2 regions of the Martinezella sp. CNPSo 3890 genome follow, and region 2 is predicted to be linked to the other one. Evidence: riboswitches for the same ligand, from Rfam matches in the RefSeq annotation. Region 2 holds a riboswitch; the other holds the start of a gene.
The links. Region 2 has a riboswitch for cobalamin ahead of AC13RC_RS11210 (DUF1636 family protein). Riboswitches for the same ligand answer to the same signal wherever they lie in the genome.
Positions count from the first base shown of each region.

Region 1: another riboswitch for cobalamin. It lies ahead of AC13RC_RS01670 (aromatic ring-hydroxylating oxygenase subunit alpha); the one in region 2 lies ahead of AC13RC_RS11210 (DUF1636 family protein).

Region 1 covers NZ_JBXSOR010000001.1:344,809-353,912, forward strand. The annotation lists gene AC13RC_RS01645 (MOSC domain-containing protein) at 23-574, opposite strand; gene phnF (phosphonate metabolism transcriptional regulator PhnF) at 647-1,381, shown strand; gene AC13RC_RS01655 (FAD-binding oxidoreductase) at 1,385-2,815, opposite strand; gene AC13RC_RS01660 (L-threonylcarbamoyladenylate synthase) at 2,841-3,815, opposite strand; gene AC13RC_RS01665 (DUF6656 family protein) at 3,875-4,492, opposite strand; cobalamin riboswitch at 4,842-5,045, shown strand; gene AC13RC_RS01670 (aromatic ring-hydroxylating oxygenase subunit alpha) at 5,142-6,386, shown strand; gene AC13RC_RS01675 (FAD-binding oxidoreductase) at 6,389-7,477, shown strand; gene AC13RC_RS01680 (glycoside hydrolase family 25 protein) at 7,572-8,522, opposite strand; gene AC13RC_RS01685 (BA14K family protein) at 8,829-9,104, shown strand, end outside.
Region 2 covers NZ_JBXSOR010000003.1:266,407-275,510, reverse strand. The annotation lists gene AC13RC_RS11230 (RrF2 family transcriptional regulator) at 1-1, shown strand, start outside; gene AC13RC_RS11225 (SfnB family sulfur acquisition oxidoreductase) at 25-1,236, opposite strand; gene AC13RC_RS11220 (hypothetical protein) at 1,612-1,929, opposite strand; gene AC13RC_RS11215 (FAD/NAD(P)-binding protein) at 1,950-3,365, shown strand; cobalamin riboswitch at 3,558-3,774, shown strand; gene AC13RC_RS11210 (DUF1636 family protein) at 3,883-4,296, shown strand; gene AC13RC_RS11205 (ABC transporter ATP-binding protein) at 4,307-5,086, shown strand; gene AC13RC_RS11200 (ABC transporter substrate-binding protein) at 5,107-6,066, shown strand; gene AC13RC_RS11195 (iron ABC transporter permease) at 6,129-7,145, shown strand; gene AC13RC_RS11190 (mechanosensitive ion channel family protein) at 7,407-9,104, shown strand, end outside.

The DNA.
Region 1 (9,104 bases), on a different contig from region 2:
ACCATGACGCTGTTATCTTTGATCAAACCCGCTCAAGCTTCACATGCGGCAGCGGCGGCAACTCGATACGGATTGCATCATCGCGCTGCACACGACCGCCCCTCGAGACAATGCCCATGATGCCCGCCTTGCGGATCAGCCCGCCATCGGCATCCTTGTCGAGCACCGCATGCAGCAGGCCTTTCTGAAAATTGTCGATCTGCTTGCAGGGATTGCGCAAGCCGGTCACCTCGACGATCGCTTCAGCACCGATATGCAGGCGCGTGCCTTGCGGCAGAGAAAGCAGATCGATCCCTCGGGTCGCAATGTTCTCGCCCATGTCACCCGGCGAAACGGAGAAACCCTTTCCAGTAAGCTCGTCGAACAGCTCTTCCTGGATGAGGTGTACCTGGCGCAGATTCGGCTGGGTCGGATCGACCGCGACGCGAGAGCGGTGTTTCACCGTCACCCCCATATGTGCATCGCCTTCGACGCCAAGTCCGGCCAACAATTGAATATGATCCTTGGTCTGCTTGCTGAACGCGTGAACGCCGCTGCTGCTGACTGACGTGACATATATCCGCTTGTCGCCCATGCCGATCCCTTCCATAAACGAGCTGGATCTTTATAAATTGGTATATACCAATTTCAAGGCAATAGATTGGTGATGGAAGAGAAAAATCGACAGGACAAAGGCGTAAGGGCTGCGGGAGGCTGGGCGGCCGTTGCCGCGAAGCTGCGAAATGCCATCGATACGGGCACGCATGCGCCCGGCAGCCGGCTGCCGGGCGAGCGCGCTTTGTCCGAACAATTCGGTGTCTCCCGGGTGACGATGCGGCGCGCGATCGCAGAGCTGGAAGGGGAGGGCTTGTTGCGCGTGGCGCGCGGCAGCGGCGCCTATGTCCGTGCCGATATGCCCGTTCGTTTCCAGTTGGGCGACAAGGTACGGTTCACCAAGGATCTGACCGCGACGGATGCGAACCTCACGCGCAAGGTTGTCTCGGCCAGGGAAGTTCCGGCAATTGCCGATATCGCCACGCGGCTCAATCTTCAGCCGGGCGAGGCGGTGCTGGAAATGTGCCTGGTAGCCTATGCCGATGCGCTTCCCGTCTCGTTCGTGATGCGCAGCTGCTCGGCCAAGCGCTTCCCCGGTTTGGCAGAGAAATTCACCGTAATGGGCTCATTCACGGCGGCGCTGAAGGATTATGGCGTGGCCGACTATTGGCGACGCTCCACCGACATCACCGCGCGCATGCCGACTGAAGCGGAAGCCCGTCTGCTGCAGCAATCGCGCCTCGCGCCAGTGCTTGCCTATGCCGGCGAAGACATCGATGCCGATGGCAATGTGATTTCCTGCCAGATTGGTTGCTTTGCTTCGGAGCGGGTCGTCGTGACGGTTTGAGCCTCAGACCTTGAGGACCTTGCCCGGATTCATGATGCCTGCCGGATCGAAGGCTGTCTTGATCCGGCGCATCAGGTCGATTTCGATCTCCGAGCGGATGGAAGCAAGCTCGTCGCGCTTCAGCTGGCCGATGCCGTGCTCGGCCGAGATCGAGCCGCCATGCTGCAGCACCAGACCATGCACGATCTTGTTCATCTCGCGCCAGCGGCCGATGAATTCCGCCTTGTCGGCGCCGACGGGCTGCGAGATGTTGTAGTGAATATTGCCGTCGCCCATATGGCCGAAGGCGCAGACGCGTGCGCCCGGCATGGCACCGACAACGGCCTTTTCGGCTTCCGCCATGAATTGCGGGATCTGGGCCACCGGCACGGAAACGTCGTGCTTGATCGAGCCGCCTTCAGGCTTTTGTGCGTCCGACATGCTCTCGCGCATATGCCAGATGGCCTTCTGCTGCGCTTCCGAGCTGGCAATGGTCGCATCCTGGATCAGCCCGGCCTCATAGCCTTGCTCGAGCAGCGCCGTCATCATCCGCTCGGCGGTCTCTGCCGAATCCGAGGTGGAAATATCGATCAGGACATACCAGGGATGGGCCGTGTCGAGGGGGTCGCGCACGCCCGGAATATGCCGCGTGGTGAATTCGACGCCGATGCGCGGCATCAGCTCGAAGCCGGTCAGCGCCGTGCCGCAGAGGCTGGAGGCATTCTTGAATAAAGTCAGCGCGTCATCGACCGACTGCAGGCCGGCAAAGGCCACCTGATGGCCGAGCGGCTGCGGAAAGAGTTTTAGCACCGCGCCGGTGATGACGCCGAGCGTGCCTTCCGCGCCGATGAAGAGATCGCGCAGATCGTAGCCGGTATTGTCCTTCTTCAGACGGCGCAGTCCGTTCCAGATCTCGCCCGTGGGCAGCACAACTTCGAGGCCGAGGCAAAGCTGGCGCATGTTGCCATAGGCGAGAACGGCCGTACCCCCGGCGTTGGTGGAAAGATTGCCGGCGACACGGCAGGAGCCCTCGGAACCAAGCGAAAGCGGAAACATGCGGCCATGCTCGGCCGCAGCCTTATGGACATCCGCGAGAATGCAGCCACCGTCGACGATCATGGTGTTGCCGACCGGATCGATATCGCGGATGCGGTTCATGCGCTCCAGCGAAAGGATGATGTCGGAACCACCCTCGCGCGGCGTTTGCCCGCCGACAAGGCCGGTATTGCCGGTCTGGGGAACGATGGCCGCGCCGGTCTCGCTGGCAAGCTTGAGGATGGCCGAAACCTCTTCTACCGAGCCGGGCTTCAGCAACATGGGCGAGGCGCCGTGATAGAGCCCGCGATTTTCCACGAGATGCGGCGCAATTTCCGCCGGATCCCGCACGGCGTGCTTTTCGCCGACGATGGCGGCGAAGCGATCGAGAAGGTCGGAAGAGGGGACGGAGCTGCTCATGGCGTGTCCTTTGCCGATGGCTGATTTATTCTCTGGGCGCGGCGGCGCGGCGCAGCCGGTCGTTGATGGCCTCGCCGAGGCCCTCGTCGGGAATATGCGAGAAGGCAATCGTTGTCGCGCCGGTGGCATCGGCGCGCTTCATGAAATCGAAAAGGTTTGCGGCAGCTTCCGAAAGATCGCCGCTGGCGCTCAGATCCAGCACGGCAATAGCCTTTTCGATGCCGGGAATATCTGGTGTTCCAAAGCGGATCAGCGCTTCGTTCGCGGAAACCTCAGTCGCGTCGAGGCGCACGGCTGCGCCCGGTGCATAATGCGAAGCCATCATCCCCGGAGCCTCGATGGCAGCCGAGGCTTTCTTCTTGCGCTTCAGCGCCTTGCCGGCCACTCGTTCGATCTCGCTTGCCGCCAGCCCGCCGGGCCGCAGCAGACGCATCTCGCCATCCTCGACCTTGACGATGGTCGATTCCACGCCGACGACTGAGGCGCCGGCATCGAGGATGAGCGTGATCCGCTCCCCGAGGTCTTCACTCACATGATCGGCGCTTGTGGCGCTGATCTTGCCCGAAGTATTGGCGCTCGGCGCGGCAAGCGGACGGCCGAAGGCGCGGATCAGATCGCCGGCAAAGCCTTGCGGCACGCGGATGCCGACCGTGTCGAGCCCGGCAGTCGCCAGCGGATGGATGCCGCTGTCGGGTTTGAGCGGTAGCACCAGCGTCAGCGGGCCGGGCCAGAAAGCTTCCGCCAATTTACGGGAGGTGGGATCGAAGACCGCATAGCGTTCGGCCATGGCGAGATCGCTCATATGGCAGATCAGTGGATTGAAGCGCGGACGGCCCTTCGTCTCATAGATCCGGGTAATGGCGGCTGGATTGGTAGCATCGGCGGCAAGACCATAGACCGTCTCCGTCGGCAGCCCGATCGGCAGACCCTCTGCGAGAGCCGCTGTCGCGACTTCGATCGCCGTTTGCGGATGTTCGAGAATGTCTATGTGTCGTGCCATGGCCTGCCTGTTTGCAGTTCAGGCCGTTTCTTATGCTCTTCGAGTTTTCGGATCAATCGTCAAAGCTGGCGAATAATGTCGCGAAGCTGCTCGTTGCGGGCGCCGAGCAAGAGAACATTGCGGATGGCGATCTGCGGATCGTGAGTGTGGAACAGGACGCCATTGCCTCTGACGTCGCGGTTGATCGTCAGCTTCTTGTCTTCCGTGTCCTTGTCCGGGTGGATGGCGACGGCGAAATACATCCGCGAATATTTGAGGCTGATGTCTTCGAAGAAGTTCTCTTCCTGGCCGATGCGGGCAAAGAAATTGGCGATATAGAAAGCCCAGTTCACGTCCTCGTAATGCGCGAATTGCGTCCGCGCAGCGGTGACGTGGCAATAGCCGAGATGCGGCGTGTCCTTCAGCGTGTGATGAAAGATGAGCTTCGGAAAGCGGATGGACTTGTGGAAGCTGTTGAGCCGGTCATGGGTTTTTTCGCCGGCATCCCTGAGCTTCTGTGCCGTGCGCACAGCCACCTGCTCATGGGTAAGATATTCCCGCTCTTCCGCCAGCCAATGTGGCCTGTTGCGGTTGATGCGGCCGGTGCGCAGGAATTCGCTGTAGCCCGTCGTCGATACCGGTGGCGCCGGTTCGGGCTCGGCGGGCTTCCCAGCGTCGAAATATCTGAGTTTGGCCATGCCGGATCTCGCTATAAAACTCTTTGGAGAACATGATGGATTACGGAGCTTGAGCCGAGCTTGATCGCGCCTGAGCCAAGACTACCGCTACCGACTCTGCAGGCGCTCTCCGCCGCCCACTTATTCTCCTGATTAGCGGCCGCTCGCGGGCTTGTCGCAATCAGAATAAAGCGTCATTGGCAGAATGCAAATGCGATGCTCGGGCCACCTCTCGCGCGGGCGACTAAATGATTGAATCACCTCTCAATATTTTCACGGCATGCAACCGTCCCGGCGTCCCGTTTCGCCTGTCGTCAAATTCGAAGCCGATGTCGCATTGCAGCGCAGCGGCTTACGTGGCCCAGAGCTATGATGATATCAATCTCAAGGTGCCGTCTGCTAGGGAGACGGAGAATTGGGAAGCCGGTCAAAATCCGGCGCTGCCCCCGCAACGGTGGTGGAGTGAGGCATGGCGGATAAAGCCACTGGACCGATCGGTCTGGGAAGGTGCCATGGGGCTCTGGAAACAGGGCCGCTCCAGAGCCCGGAAACCAGCCTTGGGCACATAGGTTTACTGACCGCGGCGGGTGGTCGGGACATTGCTTTTGGCCGCTCCCAATCGTCCGTGCATGTCCTTTGCCCGCCTCCTAGTACTGCTAAGGATAGGCAAATGGACATCGGCAGCAAAGTTCTGCGGCAACTGAAGAACCACCGGACGGGTTTCAGCCTTGAGCAACCCTTCTACACCGATCCGGATTACTTCAAGCTCGATATGGAGACGATCTACTATCGCGACTGGCTGTTTATCGGCCATGATTGCGAAGTGCCGCGCGCGGGCAATTATTTCACCGTCCAGATCGGCGATTATCCCGTCGTCATCGTCCGCGGCCGCGATCAGGTCATCCGCGCTTTCCACAATAGCTGTCGCCATCGCGGCTCACGCGTCTGCACGACGGAGCGCGGCTCCTCGGCAAAGCTCGTCTGCCCCTATCACCAGTGGACCTACGAACTTGACGGCTCGCTGCTCTTTGCCCGCCAGATGGCGGAGGATTTCGACAAGAGCCAGTATTCGCTGAAGCCGGTTCACTGCGAAAGCGTCGGCGGCTACATCTTCATCTGCCTCGCGCAGAACGCTCCCGATTTCGCCCCGGTTCGCGCGACGATCGAGCCCTACATGGCGCCGCACCGCATCAGCGAAGCCAAGGTCGCCTTCCAGAGCACCATTATCGAAAAGGGCAACTGGAAGCTCGTCTGGGAAAACAACCGCGAATGCTATCATTGCGCGGCCAATCACCCGGAACTTTGCCGCACCTTCCCGGAGGCTCCGACCGTCACCGGCGTGCAGGGCGCGATGAGTGACCCCGTCATCACCGAGCACTGGGCACGCTGCGAAGCCGCCGGCCTGCCGAGCGAATTCAAGATCTCTCCTGACGGGCAGTTCCGCACCGCCCGCATGCCGCTGATCGAAGGTGCCGAGAGCTACACCATGTCCGGTCAGAATGCCGTCAGGCGGCCGCTCTCATCTGACGTGACGATCAACGGCATCGGCACCATGCTGCTGTTCCACTACCCGACGACGTGGAACCACATGCTCGGCGACCACGCGATTTCCTTCCGTGTCCTGCCGATCAGCGCCGAGGAAACGGCCGTCACCACGAAGTGGCTCGTCCATAAGGATGCCGTCGAAGGTGTCGACTACAATCTGGAAGAGCTGACCCACGTCTGGACCGAAACCAACGATCAGGACCGCCGCATCGTCGAGGAAAACGCCTTCGGCATCCGCTCGCCGGCCTATGAGCCCGGTCCCTATTCGGAGGTCCATGAAGGGGGAGTCATGCAGTTCGTCGAATGGTACACGACCTTCATGATCAACCGGCTGCAGGGCGACCAGGCTAAGCTGTCGGCGGTTGCCTGAGCATGAACATGACCGTCTCCCTTCCGCATCGCCACCTCGATCAGATGCAGCCCTGGAATGACAGGCAGCATGTGCTCGAATGCCTTTCGGCAACGCCCGAAGCGCCCGACGTGATGACCTTCACGTTCCGCTCCGACAAGGACAACTGGTTCCGCTATCTGCCGGGCCAGTTCGTGACGCTGGAGCTGCCGACGGCTCCGGAGCCGGTCATGCGCACCTATACGCTGTCGTCGACGCCGTCGCGGCCCTTCTCGGTCGCCGTGACAGTGAAAGCGCAGAAGGATAGCATCGGCACGCGCTGGATGTTCGAGAACCTGAAGCCCGGCATGCGCATCAAGGCTTTCGGCCCGCTCGGCGATTTCAGCCATATCCGCCATCCCGGCGAGAAATATCTCTTCGTCTCGGCCGGCTCCGGGATCACGCCGATGATGGCGATGACGCGGTATATGTCCGATATCGCACCATTGTCTGATATTACCTTTGTCAACTGTTCGCGCAGCCCGACGGATATCATCTTCCGTTCCGAGCTCGAATATCTCGCCCGCTTCATGCCGAACCTCAACCTCGGCTTCATCGTCGAGGGTTGCGGCCGCACCGATCTCTGGTCGGGTTTGAAGGGCCGCATCGACAAGGCGAAGATCGGTCTGCTGGCGCCGGATTTCATGGACCGGACGATCTTCTGCTGCGGCCCGGAAGTCTTCATGGACGCCGTGCGCTCCATGCTCGAAGCCCATGGTTTCGACATGTCGCGCTATCATCAGGAAAGCTTCCAGCCGGCCAATGCGGCAACGCCGCTTGCAGAGGTCTCCGACGATGCATCGGGCGAGGCGGCGACCACGATCCGTTTCACGATGGCGGGCAAGGATGTGGCCTGCGCAGCGGGACAAACCGTGCTTCAGGCGGCCCGTGGCGCCGGCGTGCGCATCGGTGCCGCCTGCGAATCCGGTCTTTGCGGCACATGCCGGGTCATGAAGCTCTCCGGCGAAGTCGAGATGAGCCACAATGGCGGCATCCTCGATGACGAGATCGACGAGGGCTATATCCTCGCCTGCTGTTCGCGTCCGAAGACGGATGTGCAGATCGAGGCGTAGAGCATTTCCAGGTGCGCAGCGGTTTTCCGTCCGGAATGCGTAAACAAACAAGAAGATAGAGCGTTTTCGCGATTTGAGGAAAAGCGAAGATACTCTAGAAATCCTGGTAATTCAGCTCGTTGATCTCGGCCGGCTTCGATTGCGGGGTCGAGGCAGTGACGACTGGGTCGACGTCGGCTATGAGCGAAACGAGCGTCTGCCGCGGCCCGCTGCACATCTGTGCGAGCGCGATCGTCACGTCCGGTGCGGGCAGGGGTTTGGCCGGCAGGAGATCACCTTGCGGCCAGATCTTGGCAAGCTGAATCTTCGTCATCGGCACGACATTGACGTCGATATCGGTGAGCGTGCCCGGCACGCGATAGGGGCAGCTTTTCTCCGAGCAATTGTCTGAAGAAGCGAACTGCCAGATGGCATAATTGTCCCAGTTGCCGAGTGGAAAAGTGCCTTTGACATCGGGCTTGTAGCGCGCATACCACAAGGGCAGCCGCGACAGCAGCGGATAGGTGCCGCGATGGTCGGCTATGTATCGCGCCGTGTTGTGATTGACGTAGAGAATGGGGTAGCGCCCGGTCCTGACCTTGATGTGGGCAACATAGATCTGCGCGTCATCCAGCGACATGAACTGCGTCGTGTCCATGCCGTCGATATCGAGCACCATCAGTTCATCCGGCTGAGGATTGGCGTAGTCGAGAAAATGATTGGCCTGATCGATCGGATTGCCCGGGCGCCCCAGATGATAGGCGCCCCATAACAGGCCATTCGTCTTTGCCAGCATGCGGCGGGTTTGAAACAGTTCGCGGCTAACTGCGTATTTTCGCCACATCGTCCTGCAATGGGCCACCGTATCGCCGCCATGGTCGCCTGTGCAACTGAAGCTTTCAGGAAGTCCGTCGGACGCCTTGGAGATGAAGCCGGCTATCCGTTTGTCCTGCAGAAACGCGGTCCAGTCGATGGTGTTCAGCTCGTAAGCATCGACAATCAGGGCGTTTTTCGGATCGCCCCAGGGCTGGCTTTCGCCGGCCGAAGGCTTTGAGACCGGCCCCATCAGGGCCAGGATCGTCAGCAAGCTGTAAATGAGGAGGTTACTCTTTCGGTATCCTTTCATGAAATAATAGTAAGGATTGCTGGTTAATCTTGGGTTAAGAAAGCAATCACTATAAGTTCATCGTGGAGCCCCTCGTAACTCCTTAAATCGGTAGGGATTTGAGGAACTAAATAACGCGCTGCCGCGTTTCTTGCCGTCTATTCGGATATGCGACGAAGCAGGCGGCGAAACCTTGCTCGGGAAGCATTCCCGACATGAAACGCTACAGGCTTGAGTATCAAGTCGAACCAGGGAATGGAGATGAAAATGCTTGGTTTCCGTGCAAAAATCGCGACAGTCGCCTTAACGGCTGCCGTCGCCATGACGAGCTTCACACCGTCTTTTGCCATGCAGATGCCGGCCGCACCGATCGTAAAACAGGCCGCGCCCACCCAGGCCGCGCCTGGTAATGTCGAACAGGTGCAGTGGCGCCATGGCGGTTACTACCGCCGCGGCTGGTATGGCGGCTATCGTGGTTATCGAGGGTATCGTCATGGCTATCGCTATCATGACGGCTATTGGTTCCCGCTGGCTGCCTTCGGC
Region 2 (9,104 bases):
ACCTTGTCGATTCTCCTGCGCCCATTAAGGCAATGAGGTCTTCGATGGCTTTACGCCGTTGAGATGGTAGTTGCCGACGATGTGGTATTTCCGGCGGGCCGGTTCATGCAGGGTGTGAATGCGGGCGTTGCGCCAGTGGCGGTCAAGGTTGAGTCCGATGCGCGCAGACTCCGTGCCCGCAAGCTCGAACAGCGCGTCGGCTGCTTCCATCGCGATATCGGCAGTAATCGTCTGGGCCGCCGCAACGGAGAGTGCGGCGTCGATAACATGATCTTCGGTGAGATTGATCTGTGCGGCATCGATCTTGCCGCCGGCGCGCTCCACCATCGCCGTCGCCGCCTCAATGCGGATGGCAATCTCGCCGATCCTTGTCACGATCAGCGGATCGTTGACGGCTCGCTCATCCCCGTTGCCTGAGTGAGAGCGGGTCCGCACGAATTCCATCGTCGCCGTCAGCGTGGAGCGGGCAATGCCGAGATTGATGCCGGCACCGGTGAGCTGGTTCACACTATCGATCACTGTAGGCTCAGCCAGCTTTTCTCGGTGCAGAAGAAGGGCGTCGGCATTGAGATAGACATTATGCAATATGATCGTGCCGTTTCCGGAGGTGCGCTGACCAAAGCCATCCCAGTCGTCGATGATCTGGATGCCTTCCATATCTCTGGACACGACAGCGGCGATCAGCCCCTTGCGTTTGTCGGTCGTGAATAGCGCAATCCAGTCCGAAAACAGAATGCTGGCGGAAGGCTGACTCCGTCCGCTGAGGCGGAAGCCGAGCCCATCCGCTGTCAGATGCCAGGGATGCTGGTCGGTGCCGCTTGCACCGGATTGGGAAAAGATGCCGCCGAAACGATCGCCGATAATGGCGCGGTCGAAAAGGGATGCCCGTTGGTCCTCGCTGCCCCCAATTCTCACCGCTTCCAGCACATGAAAATGCGTTTGCAATATCTGTGCTATGGAAGGATCTGCCTCAGCGAGGATCGCAACGACCTCGGCAAGAACGCAGTTCGAAATGTCGATACCGCCATGTTCCGAAGGAACGGAAATCCCCAACAGGCCTGACTGCGACAGGGCTTCGACCTCGTCATAGGGCAGGATGCGATTGATATCGCGATCGCTTGCATGCTGAGCAAAACCGGCGGCGAGCGAACGTGCGATGTCGAGCGCTTCCTCTTCGCTCTGAACGCGATGGGCGGGCGGCCTGACACGTTCGTGCAACTGCGAAACAGTCCCCATTCACCACTCCTCGGCCAGCGCCAAGTCGGTTTCTCAGGCGCAGCAAATCCCTGCGATCTTAATTTCGATAGATGGAGTGTACAACGGATTTTCCTGGCGCATTCTTGTTGCGCCCTCGGGCACGATAGGTGCCGACCACGAAAATTGTAAGCGAGCAGCCCGATATAATGCGTTGAGGATGGCGGGTTGCGAACCCTCCTCTCGGGGGCCAACGAATAGCGAAAGCTGCTTCATAAGCTGATCCTAGGGCTTGGATTTGCTTTCCCTTTTTGCTGATCGACGCAGGTACCGGATACGAAGGGGGTGTCCGGTCGCCAGCCGTTTTCTGTACCGCAGCTTCGTCGACCCTATTCCGCCCGGACAAGAAAGCACTTGCTAGCGGAGCGTTTTCGCGCTTTCATATACGACTAAATAAGTAGACAATGGCAATAATCCTGCTGCCTGATGGCTTTTGACGAAGTAATCATATGGCGGCTGATCGCAGGCATCTGGTGTTGGATCAGAGTTGGACCTGCCTGTCGCATCTTTCATTTTGGAAGGATCCTGATTGAAGAAGCGCGACGCGTATTGAGAACGGAAGCGGCTTTCGTGCGTTCTGTCGGCCGCAGTCCCAAGGTTGCCGAGGCCCGGATATCGGCTCTGTGTTTCCGGACCTGTGAAGTCAGCAAGCCCAAGAAAGGCATGATCGACCACCTCTCGCCCCAGGAGTTGATATGACGGTTCAGGGATTCTTTTCCGCCAGGACGAACGCGACAGCGCGGCCTTATGCGATGCCCCGCATTGCCGTGATTGGGCGCGGTTTTTCCGGCATGATGATGGCGATCGCCTTGATGAAGACGGTTCGCTTTCCCTTCCATCTGCAGCTTTTCGATCCTAATTCCACCGTCAGCGGCGGACAGGCGCTCGCCTCCGGACATAGCAGTGAAATTCTCAACAGCCGTGTTCGCGATCTTTCCGTTTCCGCGGGAGATCCCGACGACTTCAATCAATGGCTTTGCGGTAATGTGCCTTTCCGCAGCGCCGTCCCCGCCGCCATACCCGGTTTTTTGCAGATCTTCGTACCGAAGAGCATTTTCAGCGACTACGTCTATCAGCGCTTTTCGGAAGCCTTCTCGTCACGGCGGGATGTGGCGGTGCAGGTCAGCAGTGAGACGGTCTTCGGGCTTCGGCGTGTTCGTGGCGGCCGTTTCGTAGTGGAAAGCGATGGCGCCGCCAATGCGCCTTTCGACATGGTGGTGCTGGCGACAGGCTATGGCATTAGCGATCACGAATTCCAGGCCAGCGATCTCGTGACCGTGCCGACGACGGTGCGGGCGCGCCGTCTCGTGTCGCGACCGCATACGATCCTGCTCGGAAGCGGCCTGCGCGTCGTCGATCGGCTGCTGCAGATGCGTGAGAACGGCTATACGGGACAGATCACCATCGTTTCGCGGCGAGGCTTTCTGCCGCAGAGCCACACGCGCAACAATGCCGATCCGGTTTTCCCTGCCGACGAGATGCCCGGCAAACTCAGCGAGATCGTCCGCTTCGTCCGCAAGGCTTGCGTCGAGGCGGAGGCGAACGGCCAGAGCTGGCAATCCGTCATGAACGGCTTGCGCAAGCATGCGCGCTCGCTTTGGCGATCTCTGCCGGCCGGGCAGAAGCAGCAGTTCAACCGCCATTTGCGGGCGCTTTATGACAGCCATCGCAATCGGCTTCCCGAGGCGCTGCACTTGCGCCTCAATCAGGAGCTTGCCGAGGGCAACACGTTGCTGCGGCGCGGTCATTTTATCCGCCGCACGCCGACCGGGCTGGTTTTGAAGCCGGCTGGCCGGCAGGAGACCGAGCAGCTCTATGCCGACGACGTAATCGATTGTCGGTGCCAGGCGCCGGATCTGAATGCACCCTTGCTGCGTAGCCTCATCGATGCCGGCCTCGCGGTGCCGGACGAGCTTGGCCTCGGTCTCGCCGTGGACGCGACAGGCTCGCTTGAGGTCAACGGGCGTACGACAGACGGGCTTTTTGCGATTGGTCCCCTGGGACTTGGAAGTCTCCCCGACATCGATCTGGTGCCTGAGATCGTGACGCAGGCCTATGCGGCGGCAGAGAGCGTCGCGGAGCGTTTTCATCCTCAGTGCAAGGCGGTCTGACAGCCCTGCGGTTTCTTTCATTCTGGATCGCGATTGAGTGCTTCCGCATATGCATATCGCAGTTGCGGCCTCGAGCGGAGATAATGGCTTGTCATTTGTTATGTAATAACGTAACGATTGCCTACTCAGGCCGAAGCTCCAGGACAAATGAAAGCGCATATGACATCCCCGTTGCCCGCATCCGCTTTCTATGACATGAATACCGCCGATGGTGCTGCTTTCGGATCGATCCGGATGGCGGCTGAAAAGGGAACACGGTGCGGATTACCCATCAGGGGCCAAGACCGTGGCTGCCCCCGCAACTGTAAGCGGAGAGCGCGTTCGCAATATGCCACTGGCGTCAAGCCGGGAAGGCGCGAACGAGTTGTGACCCGCGAGCCAGGAGACCTGCCATCGACGATATCAACCGCAACGGACGGGGTGTTCCGATGGAAAATCAGTGGTTGGGCGAGGGCGCCGCTGCGTCCGCTGGCCCCATCTTGACTGTGCCTCCGGCGAAATCTCCGGGAGGCATCTCATGGATAATACAAAAGAGGCGACGCACCGGATCACCGTGTGCACCAACTGCCGTCATGTCGGCAAACCGTGCCGGCCGGGCCTCGAACTCCTGAAACATCTGCAGATGGCGATCTCCCAGGCTGACGCCGCACTCGCGGATGATTTCAGCCTGGAGGGCAGCGTCTGCATGGCGGGCTGCGAACGGCCGTGCACGGTCGCTTTCCAGGCCACAGCAAAGTCGACGTACCTCTTCGGTGACATCGAGGATGCGAGCGATATCGGTGCGCTCGTCTCCTTCGCGAAGCTTTATCGGGATCGCCCCGATGGACTGACCCGCGAAAGCGAGCGCCCGAGAGCGCTGGCAGGCAAGACCCTCGCGCGCATTCCCGCCGCCATCGTATCAGCCGAACGCCAGCTGGTCGTGTTGCAATAGGAGCCGGGTCATGTCCGAACGAAGCGCACGACTGAAAGCAGACGGCATCAGCTGGGGTCCCCAGAAGGGAATGCCGATCATCAGTGGCATCACGCTGTCAGTCGAGGCCGGCGCCCGGCTTGCGATCATCGGTCCGAATGGAGCCGGCAAGTCGACCTTGCTGCGCTGCCTCTATCGCGGCCTCAAGCCGCAGCGAGGTTCGGTGCGTCTCGACGGCATCGATCTTTGGTCCATAGGTCCGCGAGAGGCGGCGCAGCGCATCGCCGTCGTGCCGCAGGAGACGCCAGGTGATTTTCCCTTCAGCGTGCGGGACGTGGTGTTGATGGGCCGCATCCCGCACCGCAAGGGCATGGCACGCTGGAGCGATCGCGACCATGAGGTCACGACCAAGGCGCTTGCCCGTCTGGAACTGGAGTCTTTGGCACAGCGGCAATTCGCGTCGCTGTCGGGTGGTGAGAAGCAACGGACGCTGATCGCCCGCGCCTTGGCACAGGAGCCGGAACTCATCATCCTCGACGAGCCGACCAATCACCTCGACATCCGCCATCAGCTCGAGATTCTTGAGCTACTGAAGAGACTCGGCCTGACGATCATCACGACGCTGCACGACATCAATCTCGCTGCTGATTTTGCGACGCAGATCGCCGTCATGAATTGCGGGCGGCTTATGGGCCACGGCGAACCTGCCGAAGTCCTGACTGTGGAGCATGTCTCGAACGCTTTCAGGGTTGGTACGCGGCTGCATCGCACCGACGGCGGTCCGCAGCGCTTTTCCTTTTCCCTTCGATAATACGATCATTGGAGTTATTCATGTTTTCTCGCATATCCCTGTCTGCCGCGGCCTTGCTTATCGGAAGCCTGTTTGCGGGCACGACACTCGCCGAGCCTGTCACCGTGCGCAGCTGCAATCGCGATGTGACCTTCGACAAAGCGCCGGAGCGGGCCGTTTCCAACGACGTCAACCTGACCGAGATGATGTTGGCGCTGAAGCTGCAGGACCGCATGGTCGGCTATACCGGCATTTCCGGCTGGAAGACGCTGGATGAGAAGCTGCGTGACGGCGTGAAGGAACTGCCGGAGCTGTCGCCGAAATATCCGAGCAAAGAGGTGCTGCTCGGCGCCAATGCGGATTTCTTCTTTGCCGGCTGGAACTATGGCATGAAGGTCGGCGGCGAGGTAACTCCGGAAACGCTCGCCCCCTTCGGCATCAAGGTCTATGAGCTGACCGAATCCTGCATCTTCGTCATGCAGAAGAACAAGCCGACCATGGACGACATGTTTGTGGATCTCCTCAATCTCGGCAGGATCTTCCGCGTCGAGGACAGGGCGGGGGCGCTCGTCGCCGGCTATCGCAAGCAGCTTGCTGAGATCCAGGCGAGGATCGGTCATGTCGACAAGCCGACCAGCGTTTTCGTCTATGACTCCGGTGAGAAGAAGCCGTTCACATCGGGGCGCTATGGCATTCCGACCGCCTTGATCGAGGCTGCCGGCGGCGTCAATGTGATGGACGACGTCGAGAAGAGCTGGACTGAAGTGTCCTGGGAGCCGGTCATCGAGAAGAACCCGGAAGTGATCGTCATCGTCGACTACGGCCAGGTCACCGCCGCCCAGAAGATCGCCTTTCTCAAGGGCAATCCGGCCTTCAGGAATATCGATGCCGTGAAGAATGACCGCTTCGTCGTGCTGCCCTATGTGGAGGCGACGCCGGGGCCGCGCAACATCGAGGCTATCGCCACGCTGGCCAGGGCCTTTCACCCGAGCGCCATGTAATCGTCTGCAATGCCGATCCGTCCAGTCGATCATGGGGCGGATCCCTTCCTCAAGATTCAAGCATGCGCCTCAATCTCTCCATTCTCATCCCCTTGCTCGCCATAGGCTTCATTCTGTCGATCACCGCCGGTGTTTCGCTCGGTTCGGCATCCATTCCGTTCTCCACCGTCTGGTCGATTGTCGGCAACAGACTGCATGTTGGTGCCTTTCCGGCCACCTGGTCCAGCGGGCAGGAAAGCATCGTCTGGGACGTCCGTTTTCCGCGCGTCGTTCTGGCGGCGCTCGTCGGGGCGGGGCTTGCCATCACCGGCGCCGTCCTGCAGGCGCTGACGCGAAATCCATTGGCGGACCCGCATCTCCTCGGCGTCTCCTCCGGGGCGGCATTCGGCGCCATTCTGGCGCTATTGCATACCGGGCTGATCCTCGGCCTGTTGACGGTGCCGTTGTTCGCTTTTGCCGGCGCCTTGCTCGCAACCGCGGCCGTCGGGCTGACGACGCGGCTGACGCGCTCGCATTCGGCCGATCGGCTCGTCCTGTCGGGCGTGGCGGTAGCCTTCGTATTCACGGCGCTTGGCAACCTCCTGATCTTTCTGGGCGACCCGAGAGCCGCCAACACCGTTGTCTTCTGGATGCTGGGCGGGCTCGGGCTGGCGCAATGGCAACACCTCATCTATCCCGCTGGCATCCTGCTGTTCTGCCTCGTCTTGCTTCTTCCGAAGACGAGGGAGCTCAATGCACTTGCGATGGGTGATGAAACGGCCGTCACGCTTGGCATTGCCGTTGCACGATTTCGCTTGCTACTCTTCGTCATCACGGCGCTGCTGACCGGCGTGATGGTCGCCTTTTCAGGCGCAATCGGTTTCGTCGGATTGATGGTGCCGCATTTCGTGCGGCTGATCGTGGGCGGCGACAATGTGCGCGTGGTGCCGCTGAGCGCCGCTTTCGGCGCACTGACGTTGATCTGGGCTGATATTATCGCGCGCCTGGTGATGGCTCCGGAGGACATGCCGATCGGCGTGGTCACCGGGCTTGCTGGAGGCGTCGCCTTCATCTTGATATTGCGGAGCGGGCGCGCATAGATCGACCCATTGCCAAGGTGTTTTCCTGGCCTATTTCCGGGCGGGCGATGATCGGCGCGGCAGATCGTCGTCAAGATGAGAGCGGCCGATATCCGGTTTTGAAGGAGAGTCCAGACGGGATAACGGCATGGAATGCCTTCGTGTCGCCTTTCTTTGTCTTACAAGGCGTACGCGTAAAGACTATGGAATTCGCAATCCTACTATAGGACGACTCGGGTCTCCATTTTTGCGGCGATTCGGTCATCCACTGCCTGCGACTTCATGTGCAACGAGGAGCTCTGCTTGCGCCTGCTGAAATCTCGTCTTTTTCTATTGTCCCTTTTGTTGCTGGGATTGGGCGTGTTTACCGCCATCATCCCGCTGGCGGGGGCTGCCCTTGCGCAGGATCAGCAGCCGGCCCAAGCGTCGCAGCAAACGGACCAACAGCCCGGGCAGCTCGCCAATGGGCTGCTGGACGCAGCTGTTACTGATCTTGGCAAAGCGAAGAAGACTTATGCGTCGCTTCAGGACGCGGCGAAACAGGCAACATCGGATGACGAGACGCTCGTGGCGCTGTCCGGCCAGGTCGACGAGCTCAACCGCACCACAGCTGCTATTTCCGCACGCCTGAAACCCCGTACCGCTGAAATCGATGCACGCCTGACCCAACTCGGTGCTGCGCCCAAGGAAGGCCAGCCGCCTGAGGCTCCGATCGTCGCGCAGGAGCGCGATCGGCTCAATGCCGAACGCTCCCAGATCAGCGCCGCGATTCTCGATGCCGACAATCTGACCGCAGAGACCAATCGGCTTGCGATGCAGTTCATGGAGATGCGCCGAAGGCTGTTTGCCGAGACGCTATTCAAGCGGACGGAGATTTCCACGGCGACATTCGACGATGCGGGGGCGGCTCTGGTCGACGAGGGCGTCAAGTTCAGTACCGCCGTGACGAGCTGGATCGGCTTCGTGCTTAAGGCAAAGCTTGCTTCATTCCTGGCCGCTGTCTGCCTGTCGATTGGCGCAGCTCTGATCTTTCTTTTCGGTGGTTATCGGCTATTCCGCCGCTATTACGTGCAGGACGAGGCCGTCGAGAATCCGCCCTATATCAGCCGGCTCTCCGTCGCATTCTGGTCGACCTTGATCCGCACGCTGTCGCTGGCTGCCTTTCTCGTTACGTCTTTCTTCTTCCTCTCGAATTTCAATGTGCTGCGGCCTGACATCGCGCCGATACTGGCTGCGGTTTTCGCTTTTATTGGACTCGTCTATTTTGTCGGTCGCCTGAGCAATGCTGTCTTCGCGCCCTTCCGGCCGCATTGGCGGCTGGTCAAGCTGTCGAACAAGGGGGCACATTCGCTGACCTGGTGCCTGCAGGCCATGGCTGTGGTCAACGGGCTGGATTACGTCTTCGACCGCATCAGCGAGTCCATGGGGTCGCCGGTCGTCGTTACCGTGGCCAAGAGCTTTCTGGCGGCACTGCTGATCGGCCTTATTCTGATTGCAGCCTCCTTCGGTTCGCCGATGCTTGCCAAAAATGGCGATCCGGATGCGCCAGGCCGCCATTGGCCGCATGGCATGGCCATCATTCTTCGCGTTCTCGGCATATTGGTGATCTTCACCTCGTTCATCGGCTATGTCGGGCTGGCCCGCTTCATGGCAACGCAGATGATCGTGACGAGCGCCGTCATCGCGACCATGTATCTTGGTTTCCAGCTCGGCAAGGCCGTATCCAAGCAGGGCGTCTTTGCCGAAACGATCATCGGACGCTTTCTGGAAAATCGCCTGAAGCTGCGTGAAGTGGCGCTCGATCAGGCCGGTCTTGCAGCTGGGCTTGCGACCTACGCCGTCGCGCTGCTGACCGGCATTCCGCTGATCCTGCTCTCCTGGGGCTTTCACATTCAGGATCTGGAAACCTTTGCCTACAGGCTCTTTACCGAGATCAAGATCGGCAACATGTCGATCTCGCTGCTCGGCATTTTCGTCGGC